DNA from 2 places in the Nonomuraea sp. NPDC050404 genome. Region 1 is predicted to be linked to the other one. Evidence: riboswitches for the same ligand, from Rfam matches in the RefSeq annotation. Region 1 holds a riboswitch; the other holds the start of a gene.
What was found. A riboswitch is a leader RNA that binds a small molecule or an ion and turns the genes downstream of it on or off. The one in region 1 is predicted to bind glycine.
Positions count from the first base shown of each region.

Region 1 (6,958 bases):
CGCCGTGTACTCCTCCGGCGAGAGCAGGTCCTCGGCGTCGCCTGCCATACGGATCTTGAACATCCAGCCGTCGCCATAGGGGTCGCCGTTGACGATGCTCGGGTCGTCCGCGACGGCCTGGTTCACCTCGACGATCTCGCCGCCGACGGGCGCGTAGATCTCGTTCACGGACTTGGTCGACTCCACCTCACCGACGGAGTCCCCCCGCTCGACGCTCGCCCCGACCTCGGGGAGCTGCACGAAGACCACGTCACCGAGGGACGCGGCGGCGAAGGCCGTCACGCCGACGGTCACGGTAATGCCGTCGTCGAGGCCGGCCACCCACTCGTGCTCCTTGGTGTAGCTCAGCTCTTCAGGGATGCTCATGCTCACTTGTTCCTCCTGTAAAAGGGCAGCTCAACCAGGTCCATAGGTTCATGGCTGCCCCGGATGTCCACAGCCAGGCCTGAATCGACGCCCGCGTCCACGTACGCCATCGCGATGGGCTTTCCCAGGCTCTGGGAGGGCGCACCGCTGGTGACCTCGCCGACGACGACGCCGTCCTTGGTGACCGGGTAACCGTGGCGCGGCACCCGGCGGGTCCGCGCGACCAGGCCGACGAGCCGGCGTCGCGGCGGGTCGTCCTTGACCGCCTCGAGCGCCGACCTGCCGACGAAGTCACCCGGCTTGTCGAATTTCACCACCCTGCCCAGCCCCGCGTCGAACGGGGTGAGCTCCGCGCTCAGCTCGTTGCCGTACAGCGGCATGCCGGCCTCCAGCCTGAGCGTGTCGCGGCTGGACAGGCCCGCCGGCCTGAGCCCGTGCGGCTCACCGGCCGCCATGAGCGCGTGCCAGAGCGGCACCGCGTCCTGGTTCGCGACGAACAGCTCGAACCCGTCCTCACCGGTGTAGCCGGTACGGGCGATGAGCGCCCGCCGCCCGTCCACCACGCCGGGCAGGCCCGCGTAGTACTTGAGCCCGCCGAGGTCGGCGTCGGTGAGCGTGGCGAGGATCTCCTGCGAGCGGGGTCCCTGGACGGCGATCAGCGCGTACTGGTCGGAGCGGTCCTCGACGACCACGTCGTACGACTTCGCGCGATCGAGCAGCTCGGCGGCGACCTTCCGGTAGTTCGAGGCGTTGGCCACGACCATGAACTCCTCGTCCCCGAGCCGGTAGACGATGAGGTCGTCGAGCACCCCGCCGCGCTCGTTCACGATCATGGTGTACCTGGCGCGCCCGGGTGCCAGCGCGGACAGGTGGCCGACCAGGGCGTGGTCCAGCGCCTGGCCCGCCTGCGGCCCAGTCAGGAAGATCTCACCCATGTGCGAGAGGTCGAAGAGCCCGGCCGCCTCGCGGACGGCCCTGTGCTCCGCCGACTCGCTGCCGTAGCGCAGCGGCATGAGCCAACCGGCGAAGTCGGTGAGCGTGGCGCCGAGGTCCTCGTGGACGTCTCGTAGCGGTGTCGGTCGGGACATATGTCGCACCTCAGGACAGGAGTGGATGCCAGCATCCTCCCCCTCTGTCATGGATGCCTGAGAGCTTCACCCGACTTTTTGGCCGGACTTTCACCTTCGGCGAGGCCCCGCAGGCCTGCTTTCCAGAGGACACCTCGGCCGCGCGGTCCTTTGCCTTGAGAGGTTCGCGGGGAGGGCTTGCTCCTTCAGGGGCCCTGACCGGCTGCCAGGACACTCTCCCGCACGGATTCGTCGGTGATGTCCGCCAGCCTAGTGCTGTTACGGGTGTGTTGTCGCGTCGCGGGCGGGGTGAACCATTGCGGGCGCGCTGACGTCTTTGAGATATGCGTCGGTTGGCGATAGTGGTGGCGTTGTCCGCCGTTGCGTCCTGCGGTACGGAAGTGGCCCGCCCGCCCGAGCCGATCCGCTACACGGCGAGCATTCCCGTGCTCGAAGGTGACGGGCACGGGCCGCAGTTGTGCCCTGTGCTCATGACCTCGGACCCGCCCCAATGCCACGGCCCCGACGTCCTGGGCTGGGACTGGAGCAAGGTCGAGCACGAGTCGGAGCGCGGAGTGAAGTGGGGCACCTACCGGGTGACGGGCACCTGGGACGGTGCCCGGCTGACGCTGACTGAGCCGCCGGGCGAGCCGGACGAGCGGAAGCCGCCGAAGGAGGACGGGCTCGGGCTCGACACCCCGTGCCCCGCTCCCGAAGGCGGCTGGCGGGTCCTCGACCCGGCGCGGACCACGGAGAAGACCATGAACAGGGCGCTTGAGCGGGCGAGGACCGCCGACGACTTCGCCGGGGCCTGGCTCGACCGGCTGGCCCCGATGCCGCCGCACCCCGAGGAGCAGATGGAGGTCGACGCCGAGTCATATGTGATCAATCTGCGTTTCACCGGTGACCTGGCGGAGCGAGAGGGGTGGATTCGTGAGGTGTGGGGTGGCGCGCTGTGCATCACCGCCGGGCAGCGCACCGAGGCCGAAATGCTCGCCATCCAGCGGCGCCTGGAGGGGGTGAAGGACGCCGGCATCGTCTCGACCTCGGCCAATCCCATCACGGGCAAGGTCGTGATCGGCGTCTGGGTGGCCGACGACGGCGTGCGCGGCAGGCTGGAGGGCGAATACGGCGCGGACGCCATCACGGTCGAAGGGAGGCTCCAGCCGGTCGGGTGAGCGTTCAGCAGGCCCGTACGAGCGCCTCGAACAACGCGGAGTCCTCATTCACCTCCGGATGCCACTGCACGGCCATGGTGAACGTACCCGAGGCGTCCGCCTCCACGGCCTCGATCGTGCCGTCCCCGGTGGCAGCCGTGACGGTCAGGCCGGGGGCGAGGCGGTCCACGGACTGGTGGTGGTAGTGGGCGACCGTCACCGGATCCTCGCCAAGCGCCTTGGACAGGCGGGTGCCGGGGGCCGGGCTGACCGGGAGCCGTCCGAAGAGGCCGGGGCCCGGGCAGTGGTCGGTGGTGCCGACCACGTCGGGCAGGTGCTGGTGGAGGGTGCCGCCGAGGGTCACGTTGAGCACCTGGAGGCCACGGCAGATGCCCAGGTAGGGGAGGTCGGCGTCGAGTGCCGCCGCCAGGAGGGCGAACTCGGCCTCATCGCGAAATTTCCGGACATAGCCGCTGCGTTCGTGCGGCTCCGCGCCGTACCTGGCCGGATCTATGTCACCGCCACCGGCCAGGATCAGGCCGTCCAGCCGCCCGACCAGCTCGGCGGGCGCGCCGGCCGGCGGCAGCAGGACGGGCTGGCCGCCGGCGCGCACGACGTGCTCCACGTACGCGTGCGGCAGCAGCGACGCGGCCGTGTCCTGCCACACCGTGAACGAGGCGGACTCGACGTAGCAGGTGATGCCGATGACGGGACGACGCATGACCTGCCCCCTACAGCGGCGTGACGTAGGCGCCGGAGATGCCGCCGTCCACGAGGAACTCGCTGGCCGTGATGAACGAGGCGTCGTCGCTGGCCAGGAACGCCACCGCCGCCGCGATCTCCGACGCCTCGGCGAAGCGGCCCAGGGGCACGTGCACCAGCCGTCGTTGCGCCCGCTCGGGGTCCTTGGCGAACAACTCCCGCAGCAGCGGCGTGTCCACGGGACCCGGGCACAGGGCGTTGACCCTGATGCCCTCCCTGGCGAACTGCACGCCCAGCTCCCGCGACATCGCCAGCACCCCGCCCTTGGAGGCGGTGTAGGAGATCTGCGAGGTGGCCGAGCCCATGACGGCCACGAAGGAGGCGACGTTGATGATCGAGCCCTTGCCCCGGCGCCGCATGTGCGGGATGGCGTGCTTGCAGCACAGGTAGACGCTGGTCAGGTTCACCTCCTGGACGCGCCGCCAGGCGTCGATGCCGGTTTCCAGGATCGAGTCGTCGTCGGGCGGCGAGATGCCGGCGTTGTTGAAGGCGATGTCCACGCCGCCGTAGGTGTCGCAGGCCGTCTGGAACATCCTGACGACGTCATCCTCGCTGGTCACGTCGGCCCTGACGAACAGGCCGCCGACCTCGTTGGCGGCCTTGACGCCCGCCTCCTCGTCGATGTCCGCGCAGACCACCTTCGCGCCCTCCTCGGCGAAGCGCCGGGCCGTGGCCAGCCCGATCCCCCCGGCCGCGCCGGTGATGACCGCCACCCGATCCTGCAACCGCTGCATATCCCACTCACTCCGTCGAAATGAAGACGTTCTTGGTCTCGGTGAAAGCCGCGAGCGCGTCAGGGCCGAGTTCCCTGCCGAGGCCGGACTGTTTGAAGCCGCCGAACGGGGTCCAGTAGCGCACGGAGGAGTGGGAGTTGACCGACAGGGCGCCCGCCTCCACGGCCCTGGCCACGCGCAGCGCCCGCCCGACGTCACGGGTCCAGATCGAGCCGCTCAGCCCGTACGGGGTGTCGTTCGCGATCCGTACGGCCTGCGCCTCGTCCTCGAACCTGACCACCGACACGACGGGACCGAAGATCTCCTCGGTGAACGCCCGGTCGGTGAGCTCGGGGGTCAGCACGGTCGGCGGGAACCAGTAGCCCTTGCCCCGGGGGCAGTCGCCTTGCAGGTGGGGTGTGCCCTCGACGAAGCCGCGCACTCGGTCCAGATGCTCGGCGCTGATCAGCGGGCCCATCTCGGTGGCCTCGTCGAGGGGGTCGCCGACCACGACGCCGCGTACGGCCTTGGTGAGGCGGTGCATGAACTCGTCGTACACGCCGGCCTGGACGAGGATCCGCGACCTGGCGCAGCAGTCCTGCCCGGCGTTGTCGAAGACCGCATAGGGCGCGGTTTTCGCCGCTTTTTCGAGATCGGCGTCGGCGAAGACGATATTTGCGGACTTGCCGCCCAGCTCCAGCGTCACCCGCTTGACCTGCCGCCCCGCTTCGGCGGCGATCTCCTTGCCCACCTCGGTCGAGCCGGTGAACACGATCTTGGCCACGTCCGGATGCCTGACCAGATGGGCCCCCGCGACCTCCCCTGCCCCAGGCAGAACCTGGAGCACCCCCTCGGGGAGGCCCGCCGCCAGGGCCAGCTCGGCCAGCCTCAGCGCGGTCAGCGGAGTCCATTCGGCCGGCTTGACGATCACGGTGTTACCCGCCGCCAGAGCCGGTGCGACCCCCCACATCATGATCACCATCGGGAAGTTCCACGGCACGATGATCCCGACGACGCCCAGGGGCTCCTGGAACGTCACGTCCACGCCGCCGGGCACCGGGATCTGCCTGCCGTGGTTACGTTCGGGGGCTCCGGCGTAGAAGTGCAGCACGTCGCGTACGTTGCCGGCCTCCCACCTGGCGTTGCCGATCGTGTGCCCGGCGTTGGCCAGCTCCAGCCGCGCCAGTTCCTCGCCGTGGGAGTCCACCAGGTCGGCGAACCGGCGCAGCAGCCGCGCCCGGTCGCCCGGCGCCACCTCGCGCCAGGCCGCCTGCGCCTTCCTGGCACGCTCCACGGCCCGGTCGACCTCGGCCGGGCCGGCGAGCTCGACCTCGGCGATGACCTCTTCTGTGGCCGGATTGACGATCTTCATGACCTACATCCGCTCGAATCCACGGAACATCTCCCAGTCCGTCACCGCCGCGTCGAACGCGGCCAGCTCCACCCGCGCGTTGTTCGCGTAATGCGCCACCACGTCGTCGCCGAACGCCTCGCGGGCCTGCTTCGAGCCCTCGAACAGGGCGAGCGCGTCCCGCAGCGTGTGCGGCACCGTCTCGGCCCCCGAGGTGTAGGCGTTGCCGCCGTACGGGTCCTCCAGCGGCAGTTCGGCGTCGATGCCGTGCAGCCCGGCCGCGATCAGCGCCGACACCGCCAGGTACGGGTTCACGTCGCCGCCGGGCACCCGGTTCTCCACGCGCAACGAGCTTCCGTGGCCGACCAGCCGCAGCGAGCAGGTGCGGTTGTCCACGCCCCACTTGACGGCCGTGGGCGCGAAGCTGCCGGGGACATAACGCTTGTAGGAGTTGATGTTGGGCGCGTACATGAGGGTCAGCTCGCGCATGAGGGCGAGCTGACCCGCGATGAAGCGGGCGCCCAGCGGAGAGAGCCCGTACGGCCCCTCGCCCGCCATCACCAGATCACCATCCGCGCCACGGAGGGAGATGTGGATGTGGCAGGAGTTGCCCTCGCGCTGGTTCGGCTTGGCCATGAACGTGATCGACCTGCCCTCCTGGGCGGCGATCTCCTTGGCGCCGGTCTTGTAGATGACGTGGTTGTCGCAGGTCCGCAGCGCCTCGTCGTAGCGGAAGGCGATCTCGTGCTGGCCCAGGTTGCACTCGCCCTTGGCCGACTCGACGTACAGGCCCGCGCCCTCCATGCCGCGCCTGATCCGCCGCAGCAGCGGCTCGACGCGGGCCGTGCCCAGCAGCGAGTAGTCCACGTTGTACAGGTTGGCCGGCTCCAGGTCGCGGTAGGCGCGCTTCCAGGCGTCCTCGTAGCTGTCGTCGTAGACGCAGAACTCCAGCTCCGTGCCCACGTACGCGGCCAGCCCGCGTTCGGCGAGACGGGCGAGCTGCCGGCGCAGGATCTGGCGGGGCGAGGCCACCACGTCGCCGCCGCCCTCCCAGGCCAGATCGGCCATCAGCATCGCGGTCCCCTCGTGCCAGGGCACCCGGCGCAGTGTCGCCAGGTCGGGCTTCATCACGAAGTCCCCGTACCCCCGCTCCCAGGAGGACATCGCATAACCGGGGACGGTGTTCATGTCCACGTCCACCGCCAGCAGGTAGTTGCACCCCTCGGAGCCGTGGTGCAGCACCTCGTTCAGGAAATAGCGCGCCGACAGTCTCTTGCCCTGAAGTCTTCCCTGCATGTCGGCGATCGCGAGGAGCACGGTGTCGATCCGGCCGGCCGCCACGTCGTCGCGCAATTCGGCGACGGAAAGGTACCCGGTGCTTCCTCGATCGTCCACGCTACGCAGCTCCGATCTGGCCTGAGGCGCTTTCCCGTTGATTGGGCTAGTCTCAGACCATTGATGTGTATGGCGGGATCGCTTGTCAAGACCTGAGGACACGTTGGACGAGTCGGCACGATTGATGACGGTGTTGCGCCCGGTCAG
Region 1 is NZ_JBFAKB010000012.1:187,306-194,263, reverse strand. Features, by position in the region: gene gcvH (glycine cleavage system protein GcvH) at 1-366, opposite strand, end outside; gene gcvT (glycine cleavage system aminomethyltransferase GcvT) at 369-1,454, opposite strand; glycine riboswitch at 1,588-1,685, opposite strand; gene AB0I81_RS31910 (hypothetical protein) at 1,805-2,611, shown strand; gene AB0I81_RS31905 (gamma-glutamyl-gamma-aminobutyrate hydrolase family protein) at 2,616-3,311, opposite strand; gene AB0I81_RS31900 (3-oxoacyl-ACP reductase) at 3,322-4,086, opposite strand; gene AB0I81_RS31895 (aldehyde dehydrogenase family protein) at 4,094-5,437, opposite strand; gene AB0I81_RS31890 (glutamine synthetase family protein) at 5,441-6,811, opposite strand; gene AB0I81_RS31885 (FCD domain-containing protein) at 6,936-6,958, shown strand, end outside.

Region 2 (6,958 bases), on a different contig from region 1:
CGCTCCTGCTCGACCTGCACGCATCCCTCGTGCGAATCGGTGTGCGATCGGTCCTTGGGCGCTGAGACCGTGGCGAGCTGGGAGGCGGAGGCACATTCCAGGCCCGCCGGGTGTTACGTTGAATTGCGAAGCCAAGTCAGCAGAAGCGATGATCGAAGAGAGCTGTGCCGGGTGACCGGTCAGGAATACGGAGCAGCCCGTGTTGCAGATGGAGGTCGTGGGCGTTCGAGTTGAAATGCCCACAAATCAGCCGATCGTCTTGCTCAAGGAGGCACACGGGGAGCGGTTCCTTCCTATATGGATCGGCATGACGGAAGCCACGGCCATCGCCCTGGCCCAGGCGGAGGAGCCGCCGCCGCGGCCGCTCACCCATGACCTCTTCCGCGACGTGCTGAGCGCCCTGGGCGTCGGCCTGCGCGCGGTCAACATCGTCGCCCTGCGCGACGGCATCTTCTTCGCCGATCTGGTGTTCTCCAACGGCGTGGAGGTGAGCGCGCGGCCGTCCGACTCGATCGCGCTCGCCCTGCGCACGGGGGCGCGCATCTTCGCCAGCGAGGAGGTCGTCCAGGAGGCCGGAGTCATCATCCCGGACGACCAGGAAGACGAGGTGGAGAAGTTCAGGGAGTTCCTTGACACGATCACTCCCGAAGACTTCGGCAGGGCGGGGTAGGTATTTCAGTGCATTTACGCTTCACGACGCGCCGAGCCGGATCGTTGACTGAGCATGGTCACGGTCCTACGGTGCAAGTGAAACCCGTGGTCGCCCTTTGCGTACCCCCAGATCAGGCCACGGGATGAGAGAAAGCCGGAGGTCCGCGTGGCGGTCAGCAGCGGCGAGGGAAAGACGGCCGGCCAGGAAGATCCGGTGCGGCGCGAGAGCGCGCGGCAGCGTGCCGGAGAGCAGGGTCTGCTCTTCGACGAGCAGCCGGCGGCGGTCCCGGACGACATCGGATACCGCGGGCCGACGGCCTGCGCCGCGGCCGGCATCACCTACAGGCAGCTCGACTACTGGGCGCGCACGGGCCTGGTGGAGCCGACGATCAGGGCCGCGCACGGCTCGGGCTCCCAGCGGCTCTACAGCTTCCGCGACATCCTGGTGCTCAAGGTCGTTAAGCGGCTGCTCGACACCGGAGTGTCGCTGCAGCAGATCCGCACGGCCGTGCAGCACCTGCGTGACCGCGGGGTCGCCGACCTCGCGCAGATCACGCTCATGAGCGACGGCGTCAGCGTCTACGAGTGCACCTCGGCCGACGAGGTGATCGATCTGCTCCAGGGCGGCCAGGGCGTGTTCGGCATCGCGCTGGGCCGGGTCTGGCGAGAGGTCGAGGGCTCCCTCGCGGAGCTGCCGGGGGAACGCGCGGCGGTCGAGGACAGCGTCCCGGCCGACCACCCCGCTGACGAACTCGCCCGCAGGCGCCGGGCCCGCCGTTCCGGCTGACCTCCGCCCGATCCCGTGATCCTGCCCGGCGCCACGCGTACGGGCAGGCGCAGCCATGAGGACGATGGGGCAGGAGGTGGGGCGTGGGGCCCCTCCAGAACGGCATTCGCGGCTTAAGGTAGTAATCTAGGACAGCAAGGCTGACGACCCCGTGCGGGAGAGTCCTCGAGGGCCACCGAGCCCCCGGGGCGCCGAAGGAGCAAACCTCCCCGGAATCTCTCAGGCACCCTGTACCGCTCGGGCGAGGCAACTCTGGAAAGCAGGCGCACCCGCCAGGCGCGCCTCACCGACGGTGCAAGCCCCACCGGGGGTGAAGCTCTCAGGTCGCGGACGGCCGTCACGGCGCCGCGCTGACAGAGGGGGAGATCCGGCACTCGTCCGCGCCCTGGCGCCGGTCTCCATAAGCCTCGGGAGGCACACCCCATGACCGATCTGTCAGCTCCGCCGTTCTCGTCCCGGCACATCGGCCCCTCGGAGGCCGAGCAGCAGCGCATGCTCGAGGCCGTGGGCTTCGAATCCGTCGCGGACCTGGTGGCGGTGGCCGTGCCCGAGGCCATCAGGGCCAAGGACCGGCTCAAGCTGCCGCCCGCGATCGGCGAGGCCGAGGCCATCGCCGAACTGCGCGCCCTGGCCGGGCGCAACCGGGTGCTCACCTCCATGATCGGCCTGGGCTACTACGACACGGTCACGCCCGCCGTCATCCGGCGCAACCTGCTGGAGAACCCGGGCTGGTACACCGCCTACACCCCGTACCAGCCGGAGATCTCGCAGGGCCGCCTGGAGGCGCTGCTGAACTTCCAGACCGTCGTCTCCGACCTGACCGGCCTGCCCGTCTCCGGCGCGTCCCTGCTGGACGAGGCCACCGCCGCGGCCGAGGCCATGACGCTGGCCCGCCGGGCGGGCAAGTCCAAGAGCGATGTCTTCGTGGTGGACGCCGACGCGCTGCCGCAGACCAAGGCCGTACTCGCCACCAGGGCCGAGCCGCTGGGCATCACGCTGGCCGAGCACTCACTGGACGGCGAGCTGCCCGAGTGTTTCGGCCTGCTCGTGCAGTATCCGGGCGCGTCCGGGCGGCTGCGTGACTTCCGCGCCGTGGCCGCCGCGGCGCACGAGGCCGGCGCGCTGGTCGTGGCCGCCGCCGACCTGCTGGCCCTGACGCTCGTCACCGCCCCCGGCGAGCTGGGCGCCGACATCGCGGTCGGGTCCTCGCAGCGGTTCGGGGTGCCGTTCGGGTTCGGCGGGCCGCACGCCGCGTACATGTCCGTACGCGAGGGGCTGCAGCGCCAGCTCCCCGGCCGCCTGGTCGGCGTGTCCGTGGACGCCGACGGCGACCCCGCCTACCGCCTGGCCCTGCAGACCCGCGAGCAGCACATCCGCCGCGAGAAGGCCACCAGCAACATCTGCACCGCCCAGGTCCTGCTCGCCGTCATCGCGGGCATGTACGCCGTCTACCACGGCCCCGAGGGCCTGGCCGGCATCGCCCGCCGCGTGCACCGCCACGCCACCGCCCTGGCCGGCGGGCTGCGGGAGGCGGGCGTGCAGGTCGTGCACGGCGAGTTCTTCGACACCGTGCTGGCCCGCGTGCCCGGCCGCGCCGCCGCCGTCGTGGCCGCCGCCGCCGAACGGGGCGTCAACCTCTGGCGGCGGGACGAGGACCACGTCCTGATCGCCTGCGACGAGAAGACCGGGACCGCCGAGGTGGCCGGGGTGCTGGCCGCCTTCGGCGCCGCCGGGACCGCGGTGGACCCGGAGAGCGCCCCCGACGCGCTGCCGGCCTCGCTGGCGCGCGAGGGCGAGTACCTGACCCACCCGGTCTTCCACAACCACCGCTCCGAGACCGCGATGCTGCGTTACCTGCGCAGGCTGCAGGACAAGGACATCGCGCTCGACCGTTCGATGATCCCGCTCGGCTCCTGCACGATGAAGCTGAACGCGACCACCGAGATGGAGCCCATCACCTGGCCCGAGTTCGCCGCCATCCACCCCTACGCGCCCGATGAGCAGGCCGAGGGCTACTGCGAGCTGATCGGCACGCTGGAGGACTGGCTGGCCGAGGTGACCGGCTACGACGCCGTCTCCATCCAGCCGAACGCCGGCTCGCAGGGCGAGTTCGCCGGGCTGCTGGCCATCCGCGCCTACCACCGGGCCAAGGGCCAGGGTGAGCGCGACGTCTGCCTCATCCCGTCCTCCGCCCACGGCACGAACGCCGCCAGCGCCGTCATGGCCGGCATGCGCGTCGTGGTCGTGGCCTGCGACGGCGAGGGCAACGTCGACCTGGCCGACCTCGACGCCAAGATCGACAAGCACCGGGACGCGCTGTCGGCGATCATGGTGACGTACCCGTCCACGCACGGCGTGTACGAGGAGAGCATCACCGAGGTCTGCGCCAAGGTGCACGACGCCGGCGGCCAGGTGTACGTGGACGGCGCCAACCTCAACGCGCTGGTCGGGCTGGCCAAGCCCGGCGAGTTCGGGGCCGACGTGTCCCACCTCAACCTGCACAAGACCTTCTGCATCCCGCACGGCGGCGGCGGCCCCGGCGTCGGCCCGGTCGCGGTCCGCGCCCACCTGGCCGCCTACCTGCCCGGCCACCCGCTGCACAACGGCACCCCGGTCGGGCCCGTCTCCGCGGCCCCCTACGGCTCGGCGGGCATCCTGCCGATCTCGTGGGCCTACGTCAGGATGATGGGCGCCGAGGGCCTCACCGCCGCCACCGAGCAGGCCATCCTGTCGGCGAACTACCTGGCCAGGCGGCTGGCCCCGCACTACCCCGTGCTGTACACCGGCCGCGGCGGCCTGGTCGCGCACGAGTGCATCATCGACCTGCGGCAGATCACCAAGGAGACCGGTGTCAGCGTGGACGACGTGGCCAAGCGCCTCATCGACTACGGCTTCCACGCGCCGACCATGTCCTTCCCCGTGGCGGGGACGCTGATGATCGAGCCGACCGAGAGCGAGGACCTCGGCGAGCTCGACCGGTTCGTGGACGCGATGGTCGCCATCCGCGGCGAGATCGCCAAGGTGGCCGCCGGTGACTACGACAGGACCGACAACCCGCTGCGCAACGCGCCGCACACGGCTGAGGCGGTCAGCGCCGACGAGTGGCCGCACCCGTACGCGCGCAGCGAGGCGGCCTACCCGCTGCCCTCCCTGCGCGACGGCAAGTACTGGGTGCCGGTGCGCCGCATCGACCAGGCCTACGGGGACCGCAACCTGGTCTGCTCCTGCCCTCCGCTGGAGGCGTACGAGGACTGAGAGCCTGCGGCGTGGGGGCCTCGTCACTTCGTGTACGAGGATTGAGAGCCTGCGGCGTGGGGGCCTCGTCACTTCGTGTACGAGGACTGAGAGCCTGCGGCGTGGGGGCCTCGTCACTTCGTGTACGAGGACTGGGATCGCCCGCCGGCACGGCGTTCCGGAGGCTGACACGCGCGGGCGCGGGGGTGGCGACCGGCCGCTCCCGCTCCGTCGTGCGGCGCCCCGCCCGGGGGCGTTCCGGCTGGTTGTGGCGTGAGGGTCGCGCCGGTCCTCCCGGCGGGCGGGATCGGGGCCAGGCCCAGGGCGTCAACTGAGCAGACATGATCGCCAGAAGTCGTTAGGCTTCGGTGCGACCGTCGCCCCAAGGAGCTCTCTTGACGTCCTCAGAGCTGGAGACCCCGCCCCTCGACACCGCCCGCCTCCTGGCGGAACGCGGTGACCTCGAGGCCGCCGCCGCGATACTGGGCGAGCTGGCCGCGGACCCGGAGGGCCCCGACAGGGCGCAGGCGGCCGTGGGGCTCGCCGTGGTGCTCGAACAGCGCGGCGACGTGGAGGCCGCCAGGGCCGCCGCCAGGACCGCGCTGGCCACCGGACACCCCGAGTACGCCGCGCAGGCCGCCTGCCACCTGGCCCAGGGGTTCGAGCGGGAGGGCCGCGAGGAGCAGGCCAGGGCCGCCTGGCAGGCCGTCCTGGGGGTCGGCACGGCGGAGTACGTGCCGCTGGCCCATCTCGCGCTGGCCCGCCTGGCCGTGGCCGCCGAACACCCCGAAGAGGTGGAGAAGGAGCTGCGCGCCGCCGTGCGGGCCGGTCTGGAGGCGGGCGACGAGCGGATCGCGGCGCACGCCGCGCAGCAACTCGCCGAACTGCTGGTGGAGCACGGGGAGCCCGGTGAGGCCGCTGAGGTGCTCCTGGACGCCCTGGAATTCGCTCCCGAGGACGAAGTGCCGGGGCTGCGGGTTCAGCTCGGCATCGCGCATCTGGAGCTCGCCTGCGCGGAATTCGCCGGCTGCGTGGAGGGCGGGGCGGACCCGCAGACCAACGCGCTGGCCATCGAGCTGCTCGCGCGCACCCTGCCGCTGCGCGGGCGCGCCGAGGACGCCGAACGGGTCTGGACGTACGGGCTGGGGCACGGGGACGAGACGCTGGCCGCCGAGGTGCTGCTCCGCTACCAGCGTGATACCTGATCCGGAACGCGTGACGGGAGTGGTCCCGGGCCGGATGGTCTGATCGCTCTCAGGGGCGTCTCATGATGACCGCGGCGGCGGCCACGTTGACGAGCACGATGGACAGCCAGGCGATCACCAGCCCGAAGGGCCCCGCGCTGGCCGAGACGGCCGTCAGGGGTATGCCGATGCCCAGCGAGCCGAGCACGATCGGGACCATCGGAGCGGTCGGATTGGGCCTCTTGCGCGGCATCGCCCCGTGATGGTGGAGCTCGGCCTGCACACGGGCCGCGATGGTGGCGTCGAGTCGCTCGACGAAGGAGTCGACGAGCGCGGCCTCGTAGTCGGGGCCGAGATCGCGCCGGGCGTCCAGAGTGGCCTGCAGCTCGTCCCGGAGAGAGCGATTTTCGTGCATAGGGGAAATGATCCCCCGCAGACGGCGCGCCGTCATCCGACCTGAGGGCTAAAGGTCATGTCCTCCCCAGGTACGGTGCTGCCATGCAGGTGATGACCCCGAGAGGGCCGGCGCTGGTGGAGATCGACGAGGTCACGGACCCGCGGCTGCTCCTGGTGCTGACCCACGGCTCGGCCGGGACGGTGGACGCCCCGGACCTGCTGGCCGTGCGCGAGGCCGCCCTGAAGGCGGGTGCCAGTGTGGCCAGGGTGACGCAGGCGTTCAGGGTGGCGGGGGCGCGGGCGCCGGGTTCGGCGGTCAAGCAGGACGAGGCGTGGGAGATCGTACTGAACGAGCTCCGGAGGCGCCTGCCCGGGCTGCCCGTGGTGCAGGGCGGGCGGAGCAACGGGGCGCGGGTGGCCTGCCGGACGGCCGGGGCGGTCGGGGCGGCGGCGGTGGTGGCGCTGGCCTTCCCCCTGCACCCGCCGGGACGCCCGGAGCGGTCACGGGCGGATGAGTTGCGCGGTGCCGGGGTGGACGTGCTGGTGGTGAACGGGGACCGGGACCCGTTCGGCGTGCCCGAGGCGGCTGACGCGGCCCGGCTGGTGGTGCTGCCGGGGGAGGGGCACGACCTCAAGCGCGACCCCGCCCGGGTGGGCGAGGTCGTCGCGGAGTGGATCACCCACTACGCGTAGGCGTGCTCTTTCG
Region 2 is NZ_JBFAKB010000001.1:607,690-614,647, reverse strand. Features, by position in the region: gene AB0I81_RS02720 (MerR family transcriptional regulator) at 1-65, shown strand, start outside; gene AB0I81_RS02715 (bifunctional nuclease family protein) at 200-670, shown strand; gene AB0I81_RS02710 (MerR family transcriptional regulator) at 818-1,438, shown strand; glycine riboswitch at 1,583-1,684, shown strand; gene gcvP (aminomethyl-transferring glycine dehydrogenase) at 1,862-4,693, shown strand; gene AB0I81_RS02700 (hypothetical protein) at 5,068-5,877, shown strand; gene AB0I81_RS02695 (hypothetical protein) at 5,927-6,271, opposite strand; gene AB0I81_RS02690 (alpha/beta family hydrolase) at 6,355-6,945, shown strand.
Region 2: it holds a riboswitch for glycine, as region 1 does, so the genes downstream of both, gcvP (aminomethyl-transferring glycine dehydrogenase) here and gcvT (glycine cleavage system aminomethyltransferase GcvT) in region 1, are expected to answer to the same signal.